3 regions of the Streptomyces sp. RPA4-2 genome follow, and region 3 is predicted to be linked to each of the others. Evidence: riboswitches for the same ligand, from Rfam matches in the RefSeq annotation. Region 3 holds a riboswitch; each other region holds the start of a gene.
What was found. A riboswitch is a leader RNA that binds a small molecule or an ion and turns the genes downstream of it on or off. The one in region 3 is predicted to bind S-adenosylmethionine.
Positions count from the first base shown of each region.

Region 1 (5,936 bases), 1.5 Mb from region 3:
GCAACGCACCGACTCGATGGTCTCACTGACCACCTCGCGCTCCTCCACGCTCGGCTCACCGGCGAGGTCGAGGTGCACGTACTCGACGACCTTGGACGAGCGGGTCACGTCGAAGCGCGTCAGATTGCCGCACAGCGTGCAGCGCCAGCGGGTGTCGGCGGTCGGAAGGGGAACCGTCATGTGGCAGTCGCTTTCCTTCTGGTGTCCGTGTGGCTCGTAACCCTACGGCCTGGCGGGTACTCGACGCTCGGCCGTCCACAGCGGCGAGGCACTCTGTGTGCATCGGTCCGGTTACGTCATGCTCTGCAACATGATCGGCAACTGGAGTACGACGGTCGGCAGGACGGTGCGGGCCCAGTCCGCGCCCGTGACGTACGGGCTGATCGTCCTGTGCTGTGTGATCTTCGTGATCGGTCCGGCGTCGGGGTTCAATCCGACGTACGGCACCGGGGACGAACTGCTCGTCGCGCAGCGCGCCTACTTCCGGCGCTGGGGTGTGGTGCCCGCCGACCTGCTCAGCGGCACTCCGGGCGCCCTGCTGACCCCCGCCACGGCCCTGTTCATCCATGGCAGCTGGCTCCACCTCCTGGGCAACATGCTCTTCTTCTATGTCTTCGGGGCCATGGCCGAGGAACGCATGGGCCACTTCGAGTTCGCCCTCTTCTACGTCGGCTGCGGTTATCTCGCGCTGGTCGGCTACGCGATCGCCAACTCCACCTCCGAACAGACCCTGGTCGGTGCCTCGGGAGCGATCTCCGCGGTCCTCGGAGCGTTCTTGTACCTGTTCCCCAAGGCCCGGGTGACCAGTCTCTTCCCGTTCCTCTTCTTCCTGCCACTGCGCTTCCCCGCCTGGATCGTGCTGCCGTTCTGGGCGGCGCTGCAGTGGCTGGCGGCGGGCCGCAGCCCCTCGGGGCCCGGGGTCGCCTATCTGGCGCACCTGGTGGGCTTCTCGGTGGGCTTCCTCTACGCGTGGGTGCGCTTCCGGCAGCCGACTAGAGTGAAAGTCCCAGCAGCGGCCCCCGAGGGAGAAAACCAGCCGTGATCACCGCGATCGTGCTCATCAAGACCAGCGTGGACCGGATCCCCGAGATCGCCGAGTCGATCGCCGCACTGGACAGTGTCAGCGAGGTCTTCTCCGTCACCGGTACGTACGACCTGATCGCCATGGTCCGGGTCAAGGCCCACGACGATCTGGCGGACGTCATCCCCGGCAGCATCAGCAAGATCCCGGGGGTCGAGGGCACCGACACGCACGTCGCGTTCCGTACGTACTCGCAGCACGACCTGGAGGCGGCGTTCGCGATCGGCCTGGACTCCTGACCGGCCTGGTTTCCTGACCGGCCTGGACTCCTGGCCCCGCACCGCTCCCCACCGCTCCGTACCGCCGCGGGTCCTCCGCGGCCGCCGGGGTCAGACCGCGGGCACGCAGCGACCGCCCTCGGTCCGGTAGCGCCACTGCGCACCGTCCCGCACGAGCTCCTTCACGGCGCGCACGAAGCGCTCCACGTGCTCGTCCGGGGTGCCCGCCCCGAAGCTGACGCGGATCGCGTTGAGGGACGTCTCGCCGGGCGCGGCCTCCGGGGCCCCGCACTCGCCCTGGGTCTGCGGGTCGCTGCCGAGCAGCGTGCGCAGCAGCGGGTGCGCGCAGAAGAGGCCGTCGCGCACCCCGATGCCGTACTCGGCGGAGAGCGCCGCCGCGAAGTGCGAGCTGTTCCAGCCCTCGACGACGAACGAGATGACGCCGACCCGGGGCGCGTCGTCGCCGAACAGGGAGAGCACGCGCACGGCGGGCACCTCGGCGAGTCCTTCCCGGACCGTGCGGATCAGGTGCCGCTCGCGGGCGACGATCCGGTCGAAGCCCTCCTCGGTGAGCGCCTTGCAGGCGGAGGCGATGGAGTAGGCGCCGATGACGTTGGGAGAGCCGGCCTCGTGCCGTGCCGCGCCCTCGTGCCACTCGACGTCGACGCCGCCGTCCGCGCGCCGGGCGACCTTGCGGCTGGCACCGCCGCCGGCGAGGTAGGGCTCGGCCGCGCGCAGCCAGTCGGAGCGGCCGGCGAGGACACCTGAGCCGAAGGGCGCGTACAGCTTGTGCCCGGAGAAGGCGACCCAGTCGACGCCGAGGTCGCCGACGGACACCGGGTGGTGCGGGGCGAGCTGGGCGGCGTCCAGGACGATCCGGGCGCCGTGGGCGTGCGCGGCGGCGGCGAGCTCGCGCACCGGCCACAGCTCGCCGGTGACGTTGGAGGCGCCGGTGACGCAGACGAGGGCCGGTCCGTGGGGGTCGCGGTCGGCGAGGGCGCGCTCCAGGGTCGCGACGGCCCCCCGCGGGGTGCGGGGCGCGTCGAGGTAGGTGACGCGCGCGTCCTGCCAGGGCAGCAGCGAGGCGTGGTGCTCGGTCTCGAACACGAAGACCTGGCAGTCGGCCGGGAGGGCGGCGGCGAGCAGGTTGAGCGAGTCGGTCGTCGACCGGGTGAAGACGACCTGGTCGTCCTCGCGGCAGTCCAGGAACTCCGCGACGGTCCTGCGGGCGTTCTCGAAGAGGTCGGTGGACAGCTGGGAGAGGTAGCCGGCTCCGCGGTGCACGCTGCCGTAGTACGGGGCGTACGCGGCGACGTCGTCCCAGACGCGCTGGAGGGCCGGGGCGCTGGCGGCGTAGTCGAGGGCGGCGTAGGTGACCTCGCCGCCGGTGACGAGCGGGACGGTCACATCACGGCCCAGAACAGGCAGCGGGGCACATACGGACTGGTCGGCGGCAGCGGTGGAGACAGACATGGCGCACTCCTGTGAGAGGCAGGCGGAAGCACCGCGCGGGGCGGGGGCGTACGGAGGTACGCGCGCGCGGCCGGGCGCAGGTGAGGGTGAAAAGGGGTGTGCGGCGGCGGGGCTCTACGCCCTAGCGCATTCGCTTGCTCACAGAAGGCTCCCTCGAACGACCAGGACCCCTGGGATTCTCGAGGGGTCCGCGCTTGCCGTAGACCTCGCTGCCTACGGCCTGGTCTTCACCCGGGGCACCCCGCCACGGACGGAGGGTTGCCGGACAGTAAGCCGGGGCCTGATGGCTGTCGCTCATGACCTGATACCGCATCCTGCCACACGATCTTCCCGCCGCAACCCCGGCGTCCACATAGCGGTACGCGCCCCCGCCGCCCCTACCCGACCCATCCGTTCATGGGGGCTGCGCCCCCAGACCCCACCAGGGGCGCTGCGCCCCTGGACCCCCGCATCGCCCGAAGGGCTCGTCCTCAAACGCCGGACGGGCTGACATACATGCCCCGGCTTAGCACCATCAGCCCGTCCGGCGATTGAGGACAAGGCCGTTCAGGCCGACACGGGGGCCTGGGGGCGGGACCCCAGGCCTGGAGGGGAGGACGGGTATGCCCACCGGTGGGCTACGCGTTGGTGGCCGTCACCCAGCGGTCCAGCGCGGCGCGCGCCGCGCCGGAGTCGATGGCCCGAGCCGTCTTCACCATCGCGGCGCTGAGCTGGTCCACCAGTGACGCGTCCGTCGGGGACAACGCCACCAGCGCCGCCGCCGCGTTCAGGACCACGGCGTCCCGTACGGGCCCCCTCTCGCCGTCCAGGACACGACGGGCGACCTCCGCGTTGTACGAGGCGTCGGCACCCCGCAGGGCCTCCACGGGCACGAGATCGAGGCCGACGTCCCGCGGGTCGAACCGCTCCTCGGTCACCTTGCCGTCCCGCACGACCCAGACCTTCGACGGCGCCGTGGTGGTCAGCTCGTCCAGCCCGTCGTCACCGCGGAAGACCAGCGAGGAGTTGCCGCGCTCGGCGAAGACACCGGCCATGATCGGCGCCATCCGGGCGTCGGCGACACCGACCGCCTGCGCCCTCACCCGCGCCGGGTTGGTCAGCGGGCCGAGGAAGTTGAAGACCGTCCGGATGCCCAACTGCCCGCGTGCCGCCGCTACATGACGCAGCGCCGGATGGAACTTCACCGCGAAGCAGAAGGTGATCCCGGCCTCCTCGGCCACCTCCGCCACCCGCTTCGGGGTCAGCTCCAGATTGACGCCGAGCTTTCCCAGGACGTCCGAGGCACCGGACGCCGACGACGCGGCCCGGTTGCCGTGCTTGACGACCTTCGTGCCGGTCCCGGCCACCACGATCGACGACATCGTGGAGATGTTCACCGTCTTCGCGCCGTCACCGCCCGTACCGACGATGTCGACGGTCTCCCCCGGCACCTCGATCACCTTGGCGTGCTCGTACATCGTGCGGACCAGACCGGTGATCTCCTCGACCGTCTCGCCCTTGGCCCGCAGCGCCACCACGAAGCCGGCGATCTGCGCGTCCGTCGCCTCGCCGCTCATGATCCGGTCCATGGCCCAGGCCGTGTCGTCCGCGCTCTGGTCCCGGCCGTCGAGCAGGCCGTTCAGCACGGCGGGCCAGGAACGGCCCGCCGCGATGTCGCCTCCAGCGGGGGTCACAGCACTCATATGCCGCTCCTGGGTTCGTAGACAGGTACAAGCAGGGTCCACCCTATCCAGCCCGGGCACGGCGAAGAGCCCCCGTCCAAGGGACGGGGGCTCCTGCCGTGGCGATCAGTGGGACCGGTGAGGACCGGCCGGGGGATCAGTGGTGGCCGTGGCCGCTCGTGATCTCCTCGTACTCCTCGACCGTGGGCTTGGGGATCTGGCTGTTCTCCCCGTAGAAGCCCTTGCTGAGCTTGGCACGCAGCCGCTGCGCGCCGTTGACCTTGCGCTCGACACCGTTCTCGTCGACCACCGGGCCGATCTCGGCGGGCCGGTACTGCTCGTGCGCGGTGAGCGTGTGCAGGGCCTCCTGGCCGAGCGGCTCGTGCACCTCGATGAACTCACCGTGCGGCAGGCGCTTGATGATGCCCGACTCGCGGCCGTGCAGCACCTTCTCCTTGTCCCGGCGCTGGAGGCCGAGGCAGATCCGCTTGGTGGCGATGAAGACGAGCACCGGCACGACGAAGAACGCGATCCGGACGAACCAGGTGATCGAGTTGATCGACAGGTGGAAGTGCGTGGCCCAGATGTCGTTGCCGCCACCGACCAGCAGGACGAAGTACCAGCTGATCCAGGCCGCGCCGAACGCGGTACGGGTCGGGACGTTGCGCGGGCGGTCCAGGATGTGGTGCTCGCGCTTGTCGCCGGTGACCCAGGACTCGATGAACGGGTAGACCGCGATCGCGACCAGGACCAGCGGGAAGATCACCAGCGGGATGAACACACCCAGGACGAGCGTGTGACCCCAGAGGTTGATCTCCCAGCCCGGCATGACTCGGATCAGGCCCTCGGAGAAGCCCATGTACCAGTCGGGCTGGGCCCCCGTGGACACCATGTCCGGACGGTAGGGACCCATGGTCCAGATCGGGTTGATCGAGGCGATCGCCGCGATGGCCGCGATGACACCGAAGACCAGGAAGAAGAAGCCTCCGGCCTTGGCCATGTAGACCGGCAGCAGCGGCATGCCGACGACGTTCTTGTTCGTCTTTCCGGGGCCCGCGAACTGCGTGTGCTTGTGGTAGAAGACCAGGATCAGGTGGCCGACGACCAGGCCGAGCATGATGCCCGGCAGCAGCAGCACGTGCACGGAGTAGAAGCGGGCCACGAAGTCGCCGCCCGGGAACTGACCGCCGAAGAGGAAGAACGAGAGGTACGTGCCGACGATCGGCACGGACAGGACCGCGCCCTCCATGAAGCGGACACCGGTGCCGGAGAGCAGGTCGTCCGGGAGCGAGTATCCGGTGAAGCCGGTGAACATGCCCAGGACGAACAGCAGGAAGCCGAACAGCCAGTTGACCTCACGCGGCTTGCGGAACGCACCCGTGAAGAACACGCGCATCATGTGCACGAACATGCCGGCGAGGAAGACCAGCGCCGCCCAGTGGTGGATCTGCCGGATCAGCAGACCACCGCGCACCTCGAAGGAGATGTGCATGGTCGAGTTGA
Region 1 covers NZ_CP050975.2:2,743,050-2,748,985, forward strand. Annotated here, with positions in the region: gene HEP85_RS11770 (hypothetical protein) at 1-180, opposite strand, end outside; gene HEP85_RS11775 (rhomboid family intramembrane serine protease) at 311-1,042, shown strand; gene HEP85_RS11780 (Lrp/AsnC family transcriptional regulator) at 1,039-1,320, shown strand; gene HEP85_RS11785 (aminotransferase class V-fold PLP-dependent enzyme) at 1,411-2,772, opposite strand; SAM riboswitch class IV at 2,958-3,074, opposite strand; gene trpD (anthranilate phosphoribosyltransferase) at 3,390-4,454, opposite strand; gene HEP85_RS11795 (cytochrome bc complex cytochrome b subunit) at 4,591-5,936, opposite strand, start outside.
Region 1: it holds a riboswitch for S-adenosylmethionine, as region 3 does, so the genes downstream of both, HEP85_RS11785 (aminotransferase class V-fold PLP-dependent enzyme) here and thrC (threonine synthase) in region 3, are expected to answer to the same signal.

Region 2 (5,936 bases), 3.1 Mb from region 3:
TCCGTGGCGGTGCGGGGAACGGCGGGTCAGGAGTTGTCGAGCGGCAGCCCCGGCGGGTTGACCCGGGAGGTGTCGACGGCCTCGTTGGAGAGGTTCCACGCGGCGAGCCACTTGGCGTACTGACCGTTCTTGATCAGGTGGTTGATGGCGTCGGCGACCGGCGCGGCCAGCCCGCTGTCCTTCTTCGCGGTGGCGGCGATCAGACCCTGGAGCGTCGCGCCCGCCCCGGAGAACGTGCCCGCGTTGCGCGTCGGTTCGGGAGACTTCGCCGTCTGGGTGATGTGGTACGCGATACCGGGGTTGGGCCCGAAGGAAGCGTCGATCTTCCCGCTGGACAGCGCGAGGGCCGTGGCGTTGTTGTCCTGGTAGTACTTGACGTTGAGCTTCTCGCCCTCCTTCGCCAGCTTCGCCTTCCACTCCAGCAGGATCTTCTCCTGGTTGGTCCCGGCGCTCACCGCGACGGTCCGGCCGGCCAGGTTCCGGTAGTCGCCGCCGAAGTTCCAGCTGCTCTTCTTGCGCACCTCGAAGGCGAGGTTGTCCTGCCGGTAGGAGGCGAACTCGTACTTCTTCTTGCGTTCCTCGGTGTCGGTGACGTTCGAGAAGGCGATGTCGACCCTGCCGCTGTCGATGCCGACGAAAAGGTTCTCCCAGGTCGAGTTCTTGACCTCCGGCTTCAGGCCGAGGACCGCGGCGACCAGCCGGCCGAGGTCGGGTTCGGCGCCGGTGAGGGTCTTCTGGTCCTGCCCCACGTACGCCAGCGGCGGGAACCCGGCGGGCAGCGCGCCCACTCCGATGACCAGCTTGCCGCTCCTGGCCACCGACTTGGGCAGTTCGGCGCTGATGGACTTGACCTCGGGCACCTTGAGATCGGCCTGCTGTGCGGCGCCGTTGGACAGCGCGCCCAGGGTGACGGTGCCGGGGGCCGCGTCGCCGGTCGTGGTGGCGGCGTCGCTCTCGCCCCCGCACGCGGCGAGCCCGGTGGCGAGGGTGGCGACCGCGGTGGACACGGCCAGGCCACGGAGGAGTCCGGTGCGGAGGGTGCGACTACGGGGAGTGGTACGGGCATCGGTACGGGTGCGCATGGTCGTCCTTGTCAGGTGTGCGGTGAGGGCGTCGTGCGGATGGGCGGGTGAGCGGGTGAGCGGTGTCCGGGGGCGGGATCAGAGCACCTTGCTCAGGAAGTCCCTGGTCCGCTCGTGTGCCGGGTGGTCCAGCACCTGGGCGGGCGGCCCCTGTTCGACGATCCGGCCGGCGTCCATGAAGACCACCCGGTCGGCGACCTCGCGGGCGAAGCCGATCTCGTGGGTGACGATGAGGAGGGTGGTGCCGCTGGTGGCCAGGTCCTTGATGACGGCGAGGACCTCACCGACCAGTTCGGGGTCGAGGGCGGAGGTGGGTTCGTCGAAGAGGATGACTCCGGGCCGCAGCGCGAGAGCGCGGGCGATGGCCACTCTCTGCTGCTGGCCGCCCGACAGCTGCCGGGGAAAGGCGGCGGTTCTGTCGGCGAGCCCGACCCGGCCCAGCAGGGTGCGCGCCAGTTCCCGCGCTTCGGGCTTGCTCAGCCGCCCGGTGGCGACGGGCGCGGCCGCCACGTTGTCGAGCACCGTCAGGTGCGGGAACAGGTTGAAGTTCTGGAAGACGAAGCCGATCCGGCTGCGCTGGGCGAGGATGGCCCGCTCGCTCAGTTCCTTGAGCCGCCCGCCGTGCCGTCGTACGCCGATCGGCTCGCCGTTCAGGCTGACATGGCCGATCTCGGGCTTCTCCAGGTGGTTGATCACCCTGAGGAGCGTGGACTTGCCGGAGCCGGACGGTCCGAGGACGACGGTGACCTCACCGGGCCGGACGGTCAACTCCACGCCGTCCAGGACACGTTGAGTCCCGTACCACTTGTGCACGTCATGGACCTCGACCGCCGCGGGCCGGACGTCGGGCTGCTCCGTCACCTCGGCGGTCACAGGGCCGCCTCCTTCCGGGCACGGTCCCGCAGGTCGCGCAGACCGGTGCGGAGTCTCTGCAGCGGGGTGGGCGGCAGGGTGCGCAGCGCGCCCCGCGAGTAGTACCGCTCGACGTAGAACTGGACGACCGACACGACGCTCGTGAGGATCAGGTACCAGACGGTGGCGACCAGCAGCAGCGGCACGATGTCGCCGGGGTAGGTGCTGCCCATGCTCTGCACCGAGCCGAACAGGTCGAGCAGGGAGACGTAGAAGACCAGCGAGGTGCCCTTGATCAGGCCGATCAACTGGTTGACGTAGTTGGGGGTGATGGAGCGCAGGGCCTGCGGGAACACGATCCTCGTGAACTGGTAGCCCTTCGGCAGACCCAGCGCGGAGGCCGCCTCGTGCTGGCCCTGGTCGACGGAGAGGATGCCGCCGCGTACCACTTCGGCCGCGTACGCCGCTTCGTTGAGGCTCAGTCCGACGACCGCGACGACCATGTCCGTGGCGAGCCGGGACTCGTCGAACGTGAGGAAGGCGGGGCCGAACGGCACGCCGAGGCTCAGCGTCCGGTAGAGCGCGGAGAAGTTGTAGAGGAAGAGCAGGACGACGATCAGCGGCACCGACCGGAACAACCAGATGTAGACCCAGCTCACGGCACGCAGCACCGGACTCCGGGAGAGCCGTGCGAGCGCGAGCAGGATGCCGCCCAGCAGTCCCGACACGGCGCTGTAGAGGGTCACTTCGAGGGTGATGAGCAGGCCGTCGAGGATCGTGGGACGCAGGAACCAGTACTGGAACCTGTCCCACTGGAAGAACGGGTTGGTGGCCAGGCCGTGGACGACCTGGGCGACCAGGACCAGCACGACCGCCGAGACGATCCAGCGGCCCGGCCGGCGCAGCGGCAGCACCCGCTGCGCGGCGTACGGCCTCGGTTCGGCCACGGGAGCGGGAGGTGGTTCCGCCGTGCCCAACGGCACGGCGGAGCCGAGGGATTCACTCATGGAGGGCTCCAGGCGGCTCGGACTCCCCCGGCACGGCCCGTACGACGAGACGACGGGCACGCGCAGGGGGGAACGAACCCGATGCGGGGACGAGAAGGGGGGCCACCGGAAGCCCGCCGGTTCGGCGGCGGCACACGGTGGTTCGGAGATCACCGACCCCGAGATCGGACACCGAGGATCAAGGACCGGGGGTACAGGGACCGGGAATTCGGCGACCGGGGTTCAGCAACCGGCGGTCAGCGAGGGGGGTACGTCAGCCCTGACAGAGACAGCGGGCGCCGGGAGAGGGACAACACCGTGCCGTACGGGCGCTGCCGCCGTCGGCGAGGTGCCGCGCGGGGCGACGGTTCATGAGCACGCGGTCGCGGCCGTGGGACCGCGAGGCGGTCTTCCCCTGGGCTGCGTACATCGCGGTCACCGTCACCGTTCCGGCCCGTGGGCCCTCGTGCCGACCGGAGTTGTTCCGGTCCGATGCGGCGTAAGTTAGGCACGGCCCCGAACGGATGTCAACGCTCGGCAGCCCGGATGACCACGTGGTGAGACCGCGCGGGCGCCTTCTTGACGAGCCCACGGAGCGGACCGAGACTGACGGGGACGGTCACGATTGTCAGCGCCCTTCGCACGGTTCCTTCCGTGCGGAGCGGTTGATCGGCCCCGGCCCGCTGACAGGCAACCCTTCCACCGCGACGGGGTGCCCCGGGTGACGACCGGGTCCCGCCGGAGCGGCGGGGCAAGCGTGGTCTCGCCTCTCGCGAGCCCCGGACACGGGAGCGACGGGAATGACCGGAAAGGGCACGAACGGTCTGACCAGGCGCCTGCACATCGATCTGCTGCGGGTCTCCAGCGCCTACTAGTCCACGGTCCGGACGGTACGTCAGCGCAGTCACTCCGTTCCGCCGCTGCCGCCCTCCGGGTGGCGGGGCTTCGCCGTCCCCTGGAGAGTCATGCCCGAGACAGTCTCGCTCAGTCCGACCGCCGCCACCTCCCACCACTGCGCCTCGGCCTCGCCTGCCGCGGGAGCGCTTGTCGCCGCGGCCCCTCGGGGTGCGGCCCCCTCGCGTGGACACCGCATCCGCAGTCGCATCGGTGTCGGTCCGGCAGGCGGCTTCTATCCCGCGCCGCACCGGTATCAGCTGTACCTCTCCGAGGGCTGTCCGCGCTCGCTGCGCATCTCGATCACCCTCGGCCTGCTGGGGCTGCGCGACTCGGTCACCAGCACGCTCCTGACGGGGCCCTCCGGGACGCCGGACGCCTGCGCCGCGCTGCGGGCCGCGTACGAGGCCACCTGGCACCACTACGACGGTCCGCTCACCGCGCCGGCGCTGTGCGACCGCTGGAGCGGACGCGTCGTCAGCAATCACACCCCCGACATCCTGCGCGACCTCGGCGAACTCCCAGGCTGCCGCGACGGCAACGGACTCCCGCGGCTGCACCCGCCGTTCCTCGCCGCGGACATCGACACCTTCCGCGTCTTCCTGGACCGGAACCTCACTCCGGCCGCCGGGTCGACGGCGCGGTCCGCCGCGCTCGACTCGCTCGATCGCCAACTCGCGTCGAACCAGCATGCGTTGGGCGACGAGTTGACGGCCGCCGACGTCGACCTGTGGGTGGCCCTCACCAGCCTCGGCACGGAGGACGTCCTCTCCCCGTACGGCCGTCTGCGGGACTACGTCCGCCGGCTAGGCGCCCGTCCGGCCTTCCACGAAGCCGTGCGCCGGGTCTGACGGGCCGTCGGGACGTCTCCCCGGACGACCGGGCCGCGCCCACGGCAAGGCCGCGGCGGACAGCCCCCGGCCACTCGGGGGTTGTCCGCCGTTTCGTCCTCGGCCCGCCGGCCAGGACGCGGCCGCGGGAACCGTGTGACATCGGCCGCCGTGTCCGACGGACCATGGAGCAGGGTCACCACCTGCCGCCGCGCCGACGGCGGGCGGTGATCCGTCGGCTCAGCCCTTGACGCGGGTGAAGACGAGTGTGCCGACGACGGTGGTCAGGCCGCGGAGCATGCCCAGCTGGTTCCAGCCCATGTCGAACTGGTCGCGGTCCACGGTGAACTCCGCGGCGAGGGTGACGTCTTCGGCGCTCGCCGCGGTGACCCGGGCGACGAGGGGCTGCGGCCGGGTGATGCCGCGCACGGTCAGCTGCCCGGTGACCTCGACGGTGTCGTTCTGGGCGACGACCGCGTTGTCCACCGCGAAGGTGATCGTGGGGTGCCGCTCCACGTCGAAGAGGTCGGCCGAGCGGAGGTGCTTGTCACGCTTGCCGTTCTTGGTGTCGAGAGACGCCACGTCCAGGGTGACGGTGCCGCGGGCGGTCCCGTCGGCCTGCACCTCGCCCTCCCCGGTGACAGCGGCGAAGTCGCCCTTCACCGTGACCAGACCCCACATCGTCTTGTGCCGGATGACGACGCTGGTGCGGGCGGGGTCGAGCTGCCACAGGCCGGTTTCGACGGCGACGGTCATGAGAGTTCTCCAGACGCTTAACGGTTACAGGTGAGGCACGGGCCGTGGGACAACCAGCAGTCATCCAAATTTGGACGATCACAGGCTAGCCCGTTCTTCAAATTTGGACAACCGGTAGACTGTGACACCATGGCCGACTTTCTCGCCCCCGCTGACCTGCCCGAACACGAGTCGGGCAGCGAAGACGGCCTGCTGCCGACCGAGCTGCGGTCCTGGATGCGGCTGCTGGCGGCGGCCGGGGCGATCGAGCAGCAGTTGCGCGCTCGCGTCAAGGACGCCCTCGGTGTCTCGCACGACGAGTTCCTGGTGCTGTGCCTGCTGGCCGACCAGCCCGGATCCAGCCTCCGCATGACACAGATCGCCGAGCTGCTGGGCCGCCCCAAGACACGGCTGACCTATCAGGTGGCCTGTCTGCAGCACGCGGGACTGATCACGCGGCGCTCGGCGTGCGGGGACAAGAGGGGTATCGAGGTGGCGCTCACGGAGAAGGCGCGCACACTGCTGCGCGAGTCCTCGCGCCCGCTGGCCGACGCCGT
Region 2 covers NZ_CP050975.2:7,402,949-7,408,884, reverse strand. Annotated here, with positions in the region: gene HEP85_RS32345 (ABC transporter substrate-binding protein) at 27-1,082, opposite strand; gene HEP85_RS32340 (amino acid ABC transporter ATP-binding protein) at 1,161-1,955, opposite strand; gene HEP85_RS32335 (amino acid ABC transporter permease) at 1,952-2,941, opposite strand; SAM riboswitch class IV at 3,538-3,684, shown strand; gene HEP85_RS32330 (putative leader peptide) at 3,721-3,795, shown strand; gene HEP85_RS32325 (glutathione S-transferase C-terminal domain-containing protein) at 3,886-4,665, shown strand; gene HEP85_RS32320 (YceI family protein) at 4,885-5,400, opposite strand; gene HEP85_RS32315 (MarR family winged helix-turn-helix transcriptional regulator) at 5,530-5,936, shown strand, end outside.
Region 2: it holds a riboswitch for S-adenosylmethionine, as region 3 does, so the genes downstream of both, HEP85_RS32330 (putative leader peptide) here and thrC (threonine synthase) in region 3, are expected to answer to the same signal.

Region 3 (5,936 bases):
CGCCTCGTGGGAGCGCCCGCGCAGGAAGTCCGCGTCCGCGCCGAGCCCGTGCACGCCGACCCGGGTGTCGCCGAGCCCGCCGACGAGCGCCTCGCAGCAGGCGGTGAACGCGTTCGCCCAGCGGTGCGTCAGGAAGCCCAGCCGGTCCGCGCCGAGCATGCCGCGCAGCACCTGCCCGGCGATGTCGTCGGGCAGCATGCGGAAGTAGTCGACGGGCGCCCACGGGGTGTGGGAGAAGTGGCCGATGCGCAGGTCGGGGCGGAGTTCGCGGAGCATGCCCGGGACCAGGGTCAGGTGGTAGTCCTGCACGATCACCACGGCGCCCTCGGCCGCCTCGTCCGCCAGGGCTCGCGCGAACGCGCGGTTGTAGTCCTCGTACGACGACCACTGGCGCCGGAACTCCTGGTCGAAGACCGGCTCCAGCGGCGTCTGGTACAGCATGTGGTGGACGAACCACAGCACCGAGTTCGCGATCCCGTTGTACGCGTCCGCGTGCACCGCGGCGTCGATGTCCAGCATCCGCACGCCGTCCTCGCCGACCCCGCGCCGGACCGCCTCGCGGTCGCCCTCGCCGAGCGCCGAGCACACCCACAGGGCTCCCGCGTCCGGACCGATCGCGGAGAGGCCCGAGACCAGCCCGCCCCCGCCGCGCCGGGCCTGGAGGGAGCCGTCCTCGCGCACCTCGTAGGAGACCGGGCCGCGGTTGGACGCGACGAGGATCCGGTGGGCGCCGTGCGGTGAAGCCGATGAAGCCGTTGAAGCCATGCCTCGAAACCTAGCCCGGCACCGAAACGCTCAAACGTTCCCGTCGGCCGGATGCGACGAAGGACACGGACCGCGGGGCGGTGGGGCCGGTGGCGCCGTCCACCAACCCCTCACCAGGGACGCGGTTCACGCGGCCCTGCGTTTGACGTACTCGGAGATTTCGGCCATCGGGGGGCGTTCCTCCGTGTCCACCGAGTACGTGCGCGGCTCGAATCCGTCCTCGCCCCGCTCGAACTGGGTGAGGGACGGCCGGATGAGGTGACCGCGGGCCAGCCGGAGCTGCGCCGTGCGGTAGATCGCGGCGGACATCCGGCCCAGCGCCTGCCCGTCCTGGTGGCGGTGCTTTCGCTCGCCCACGTCGACCTGGGCGAGCGCGTCGAGGCCCACCAGGTGCAGGGCGTCGACGAGCATGCCCAGTTCGACGCCGTATCCGACGGGGAAGGGGAGCTGTTCGAGCAGCGAGCGGCGGGCCGCGTACTCACCGCCGAGCGGCTGGACGAACCCGGCCAGCTGCGGCCAGTGCATGTTCAGCAGCGGGCGGGCCATGAGTTCCGTGACGCGACCGCCCTGCCCCGCGGCGCCGGCCAGCGGACGGTCGTACATCCCCTTGACGAGGTCCACGCCCGGCTCGGTGAGCAGCGGGCCCACGATCCCGGAGACGAAGTCCGACGAGAACTCCCTCAGGTCCGCGTCGATGAAACAGACGATGTCCCCGCTCGTCACGAGCAGCGACCGCCACAGGACCTCGCCCTTGCCGGGCACGGCCGGGATACGGGGCAGGATCTCGTCCCGGTGCACGACCCGCGCGCCCGCCGCGGCCGCCACCTGCGAGGTGCGGTCGGTCGAGCCCGAGTCGACGACGACGATCTCGTCGACGAGGGGCACCTGGCGCATCAGGTCCTCACGGATGACGGCGACGATCTCGCCGACCGTCTCCTCCTCGTTCAGCGCGGGCAGCACGACGCTCACCGTGGAGCCCGACGCGCGCTTGGCGGACATGATTCTGTGGAGCGGGCGATCGGTCACGGACCAGGAGCGTGTGCTCAGCCAGCGCTCGACTTCCTTCAGCACAGTCGCGGCTCCTCACTGTCTGATCACCCGATGTCTCACGGTGTGATCCATCTCGCGGTTCGGACGACTATCTCAACTGTCCTGGCCTTCGGTTACAGTCTTGAACAACGCGGATGACCATCGCATGTCGTAGATCATCCCGGACAGCAGACCAACAACCGAATACCGCTCATCCAGAGGGGCAGAGGGATACGGCCCGATGAAGCCCCGGCAACCCTCCAGCCGGTCTCGTACCGATCATTGTCGATCGTGTCGCGGGGCTCCCGGCTCGGGAAGGTGCCAAATCCGTCTCACGGCGAAGTGCGTCGTGAGGAAGATGAGGAGAAAGGGCCTCGCCTCCATGGCTGCGCAGACTGTTGCAAGCACTCCGGACGCCGCGACCTCAGCGAACCCGTCCGCTTCCACCCTTTCCGCCGCTTCCACCGGCTCCGTCGATCTGGGTCCCGCCGCGGCGCTCTCCTGCCGCGAGTGCGGCCACCGCGTGCCGCTCGGCCCGGTCTTCGCCTGCGAGGAGTGTTTCGGACCGCTCGAGATCGCCTACGACTTCTCGGCCTACGACACCGAGGAGCTCCGGGCGCGCATCGAGGCGGGCCCCGCGAACATCTGGCGTTACGCGCCGCTGCTCCCGGTCCCGGCCGACGTCGCCGACAAGCCGAACATCAACCCGGGCTGGACCAGGCTCGTCAAGGCCGACAACCTCGCCCGCGAGCTGGGCGTCGACCCCGGCAGGCTCTTCGTCAAGGACGACTCCGGCAACCCGACGCACTCCTTCAAGGACCGCGTCGTCGCCCAGGCCATCGAGGCCGCCCGCGCCTTCGGCTTCACCACCCTCTCCTGCTCCTCGACCGGCAACCTCGCCGGCGCGGTGGGTGCCGCCGCCGCCCGCGCCGGCTTCCGCTCCTGCGTGTTCATCCCGCACGACCTGGAGCAAGGCAAGATCGTCATGGCCGCGGTCTACGGCGGCGAGCTCGTCGGCATCGAGGGCAACTACGACGACGTGAACCGCTTCTGCTCCGAGCTGATCGGCGACCCGGCCGGTGAGGGCTGGGGCTTCGTCAACGTCAACCTGCGGCCGTACTACGCGGAGGGGTCCAAGACCCTCGCGTACGAGATCTGTGAGCAGCTCGGCTGGCAGCTGCCCGACCAGCTCGTCGTGCCGATCGCCTCCGGTTCCCAGCTGACCAAGGTCGACAAGGGGCTGCGGGAGCTGATCGAGCTCGGCCTCGTCGAGGACAAGCCCTACAAGATCTTCGGCGCGCAGGCCGAGGGCTGTTCACCGGTGTCCGTCGCCTACAAGGCCGGCCACGACGTCGTCCGGCCCCAGAAGCCGAACACCATCGCCAAGTCGCTGGCCATCGGCAACCCCGCCGACGGCCCGTACGTGCTGGACATCGCGCGGCGGACGGGCGGGGCGGTGGAGGACGTGAACGACGAGCAGGTGGTCGACGCGATCAAGCTGCTGGCGCGTACCGAGGGCATCTTCGCCGAGACGGCCGGCGGTGTGACGGTGGGTGTGGCCAAGAAGCTGATCGAGAACGGGCTGCTCGACCCGACGCTCACCACGGTCGTGCTGAACACCGGTGACGGCCTCAAGACGCTGGACGCGGTGGCCGGCACGGGGCTGACCGCGACCATCCGTCCCAGCCTGGACTCCTTCCGTGAGGCCGGCCTCGCGTAGCCGCCCGGCCGGGGGAGGCCGTTCCCCGGCCGCGGGCCCGTGAGGGCCGGCCGCGCAGTTCCGCGCGCCCCCGCCGGGGCGCTTCCAGCCGTACGCCACCATCCGACCGGGAGGTCACCGCATGAGCGTCAACGTCCGCATCCCCACCATCCTGCGCACCTACACCGGTGGCCGGTCCGAGGTGACCGCCGAGGGAGGAACCCTCGGCGAGGTGATCTCCGACCTGGAGAAGAACCACACGGGCATCGCCGCGCGCGTGCTGGACGACGAGGGCAAGCTGCGCCGGTTCGTCAACGTGTACGTCAACGACGACGACGTCCGCTTCGAGCAGGGCCTGGAGACGGCGACGCCGGACGGCGCGGGCGTGTCGATCATCCCCGCCGTCGCCGGAGGCTGACGGGCGATTACCCACGGTGAGATCATTACCGTGGGTAATGCCAATCACCGAGAGTTCACCGAATTGCCCCCTCCGTGAGAGAAGCGGAGGGGGCAATTCTGTATGGTTGAGCGGGGTACAGTTGGGGAACCCGCCGCGTTATCCATGCCGGGTGCATATGAGTGCACGTACCGCCTGCGATAAGAAGTGGCCAAAGTGCCCGGCGCTTTTGAGTCTTATGTGGCCTTTATGGGGCCCGAGTTGCCCTGAATCTTCGCGAATTCTCCCTATATTCCCGATCGGGCCTGCCCAGAATTCTCGTCCGATTGACCTGTTGCAGACGGCAGTTGGGCAGATACATTCAGCCGCGGTCGACGCGTTCCGGCGCACACCCCCAATCCGTTGGGGGGTGGAGGTCTGACCCGGGTCCGCGAAGTGCGGTCCTGTGCAAGGGCCAGTAATAGGGGAGTTAGGCATGGCTCAGGGCACCGTCAAGTGGTTCAACGCGGAGAAGGGGTACGGCTTCATCGCGGTCGACGGTGGTGCGGATGTTTTCGTCCACTACAGCGCGATTCAGATGGACGGCTACCGCACCCTGGAAGAGGGTCAGCGGGTCGATTTCGAGATCTCGCAGGGCCAGAAGGGGCCGCAGGCGGACATGGTCCGGCTCGCGACCGGCTGAAGCACGCGCCGACTGACTGTTCGACGTGACGAAGGGCTCGTATCCCGCTGGGGTGCGAGCCCTTCGGTATGTCCGTGGACCGACCGGGATCCGGCCCTGAATCTTCCGGGTGCCCGGCCGCGAACCTGCGGGGACCCTGTCCGCGGCTCCTCCCGGGGCGTCCGCGTGACCTCGCGGGAGCGGTCGCGGACCCCCTTCGGAGGACGGTCGTGCCGCCCCTGTTCACCTGGGGATCCTCCCGAGTCGCTTGCACTCGGCAGGGGCGAGTGCTAATCATTGCGTTAGCACTCTGAAGGTGAGAGTGATAACGAAGGACCGGGTCGGTGAGGCCCGCAGGCCAGGTGGTGCAAGGAACCACGGTGGCAGGCAGGCCGTCCGTCGCGGGCGCCAGCGCGGTCCGGAGCAATCCACCCCAGTCCGGGAGGACCACTTCACATGGCCAAGATCATCGCGTTCGACGAGGAGGCACGGCGCGGTCTCGAGCGCGGGATGAACCAGCTCGCCGACGCCGTCAAGGTCACCCTTGGCCCCAAGGGCCGCAACGTCGTCCTCGAGAAGAAGTGGGGCGCCCCCACGATCACCAACGATGGTGTTTCCATCGCCAAGGAGATCGAGCTCGAGGACCCGTACGAGAAGATCGGCGCCGAGCTGGTCAAGGAAGTCGCCAAGAAGACGGACGACGTCGCCGGCGACGGTACGACCACTGCGACCGTGCTCGCCCAGGCGCTCGTCCGTGAGGGCCTGCGCAACGTGGCCGCCGGTGCCAACCCGATGGCCCTCAAGCGCGGTATCGAGAAGGCCGTCGAGGCCGTCTCCGGTGCCCTGCTCGAGCAGGCCAAGGATGTCGAGACCAAGGAGCAGATCGCTTCCACGGCCTCCATCTCCGCCGCCGACACCCAGATCGGCGAGCTCATCGCCGAGGCGATGGACAAGGTCGGCAAGGAAGGCGTCATCACCGTCGAGGAGTCCCAGACCTTCGGTCTGGAGCTGGAGCTCACCGAGGGTATGCGCTTCGACAAGGGCTACATCTCGGCGTACTTCGCCACCGACATGGAGCGGATGGAGGCGTCGCTCGACGACCCGTACATCCTCATCGCCAACTCCAAGATCGGCAACGTCAAGGACCTGCTCCCGCTCCTGGAGAAGGTCATGCAGTCGGGCAAGCCGCTGCTGATCATCGCCGAGGACGTCGAGGGCGAGGCCCTGTCGACCCTGGTCGTCAACAAGATCCGTGGCACCTTCAAGTCCGTCGCCGTCAAGGCCCCGGGCTTCGGTGACCGCCGCAAGGCCATGCTCGGCGACATCGCCATCCTCACGGGCGGCGAGGTCATCTCCGAGGAGGTCGGCCTCAAGCTGGAGAACGC
Region 3 covers NZ_CP050975.2:4,254,456-4,260,391, reverse strand. Annotated here, with positions in the region: gene HEP85_RS18485 (trehalose-6-phosphate synthase) at 1-765, opposite strand, end outside; gene HEP85_RS18480 (glucosyl-3-phosphoglycerate synthase) at 892-1,836, opposite strand; SAM riboswitch class I at 2,003-2,159, shown strand; gene thrC (threonine synthase) at 2,177-3,514, shown strand; gene HEP85_RS18470 (MoaD/ThiS family protein) at 3,636-3,911, shown strand; gene HEP85_RS18465 (cold-shock protein) at 4,366-4,572, shown strand; gene groL (chaperonin GroEL) at 5,008-5,936, shown strand, end outside.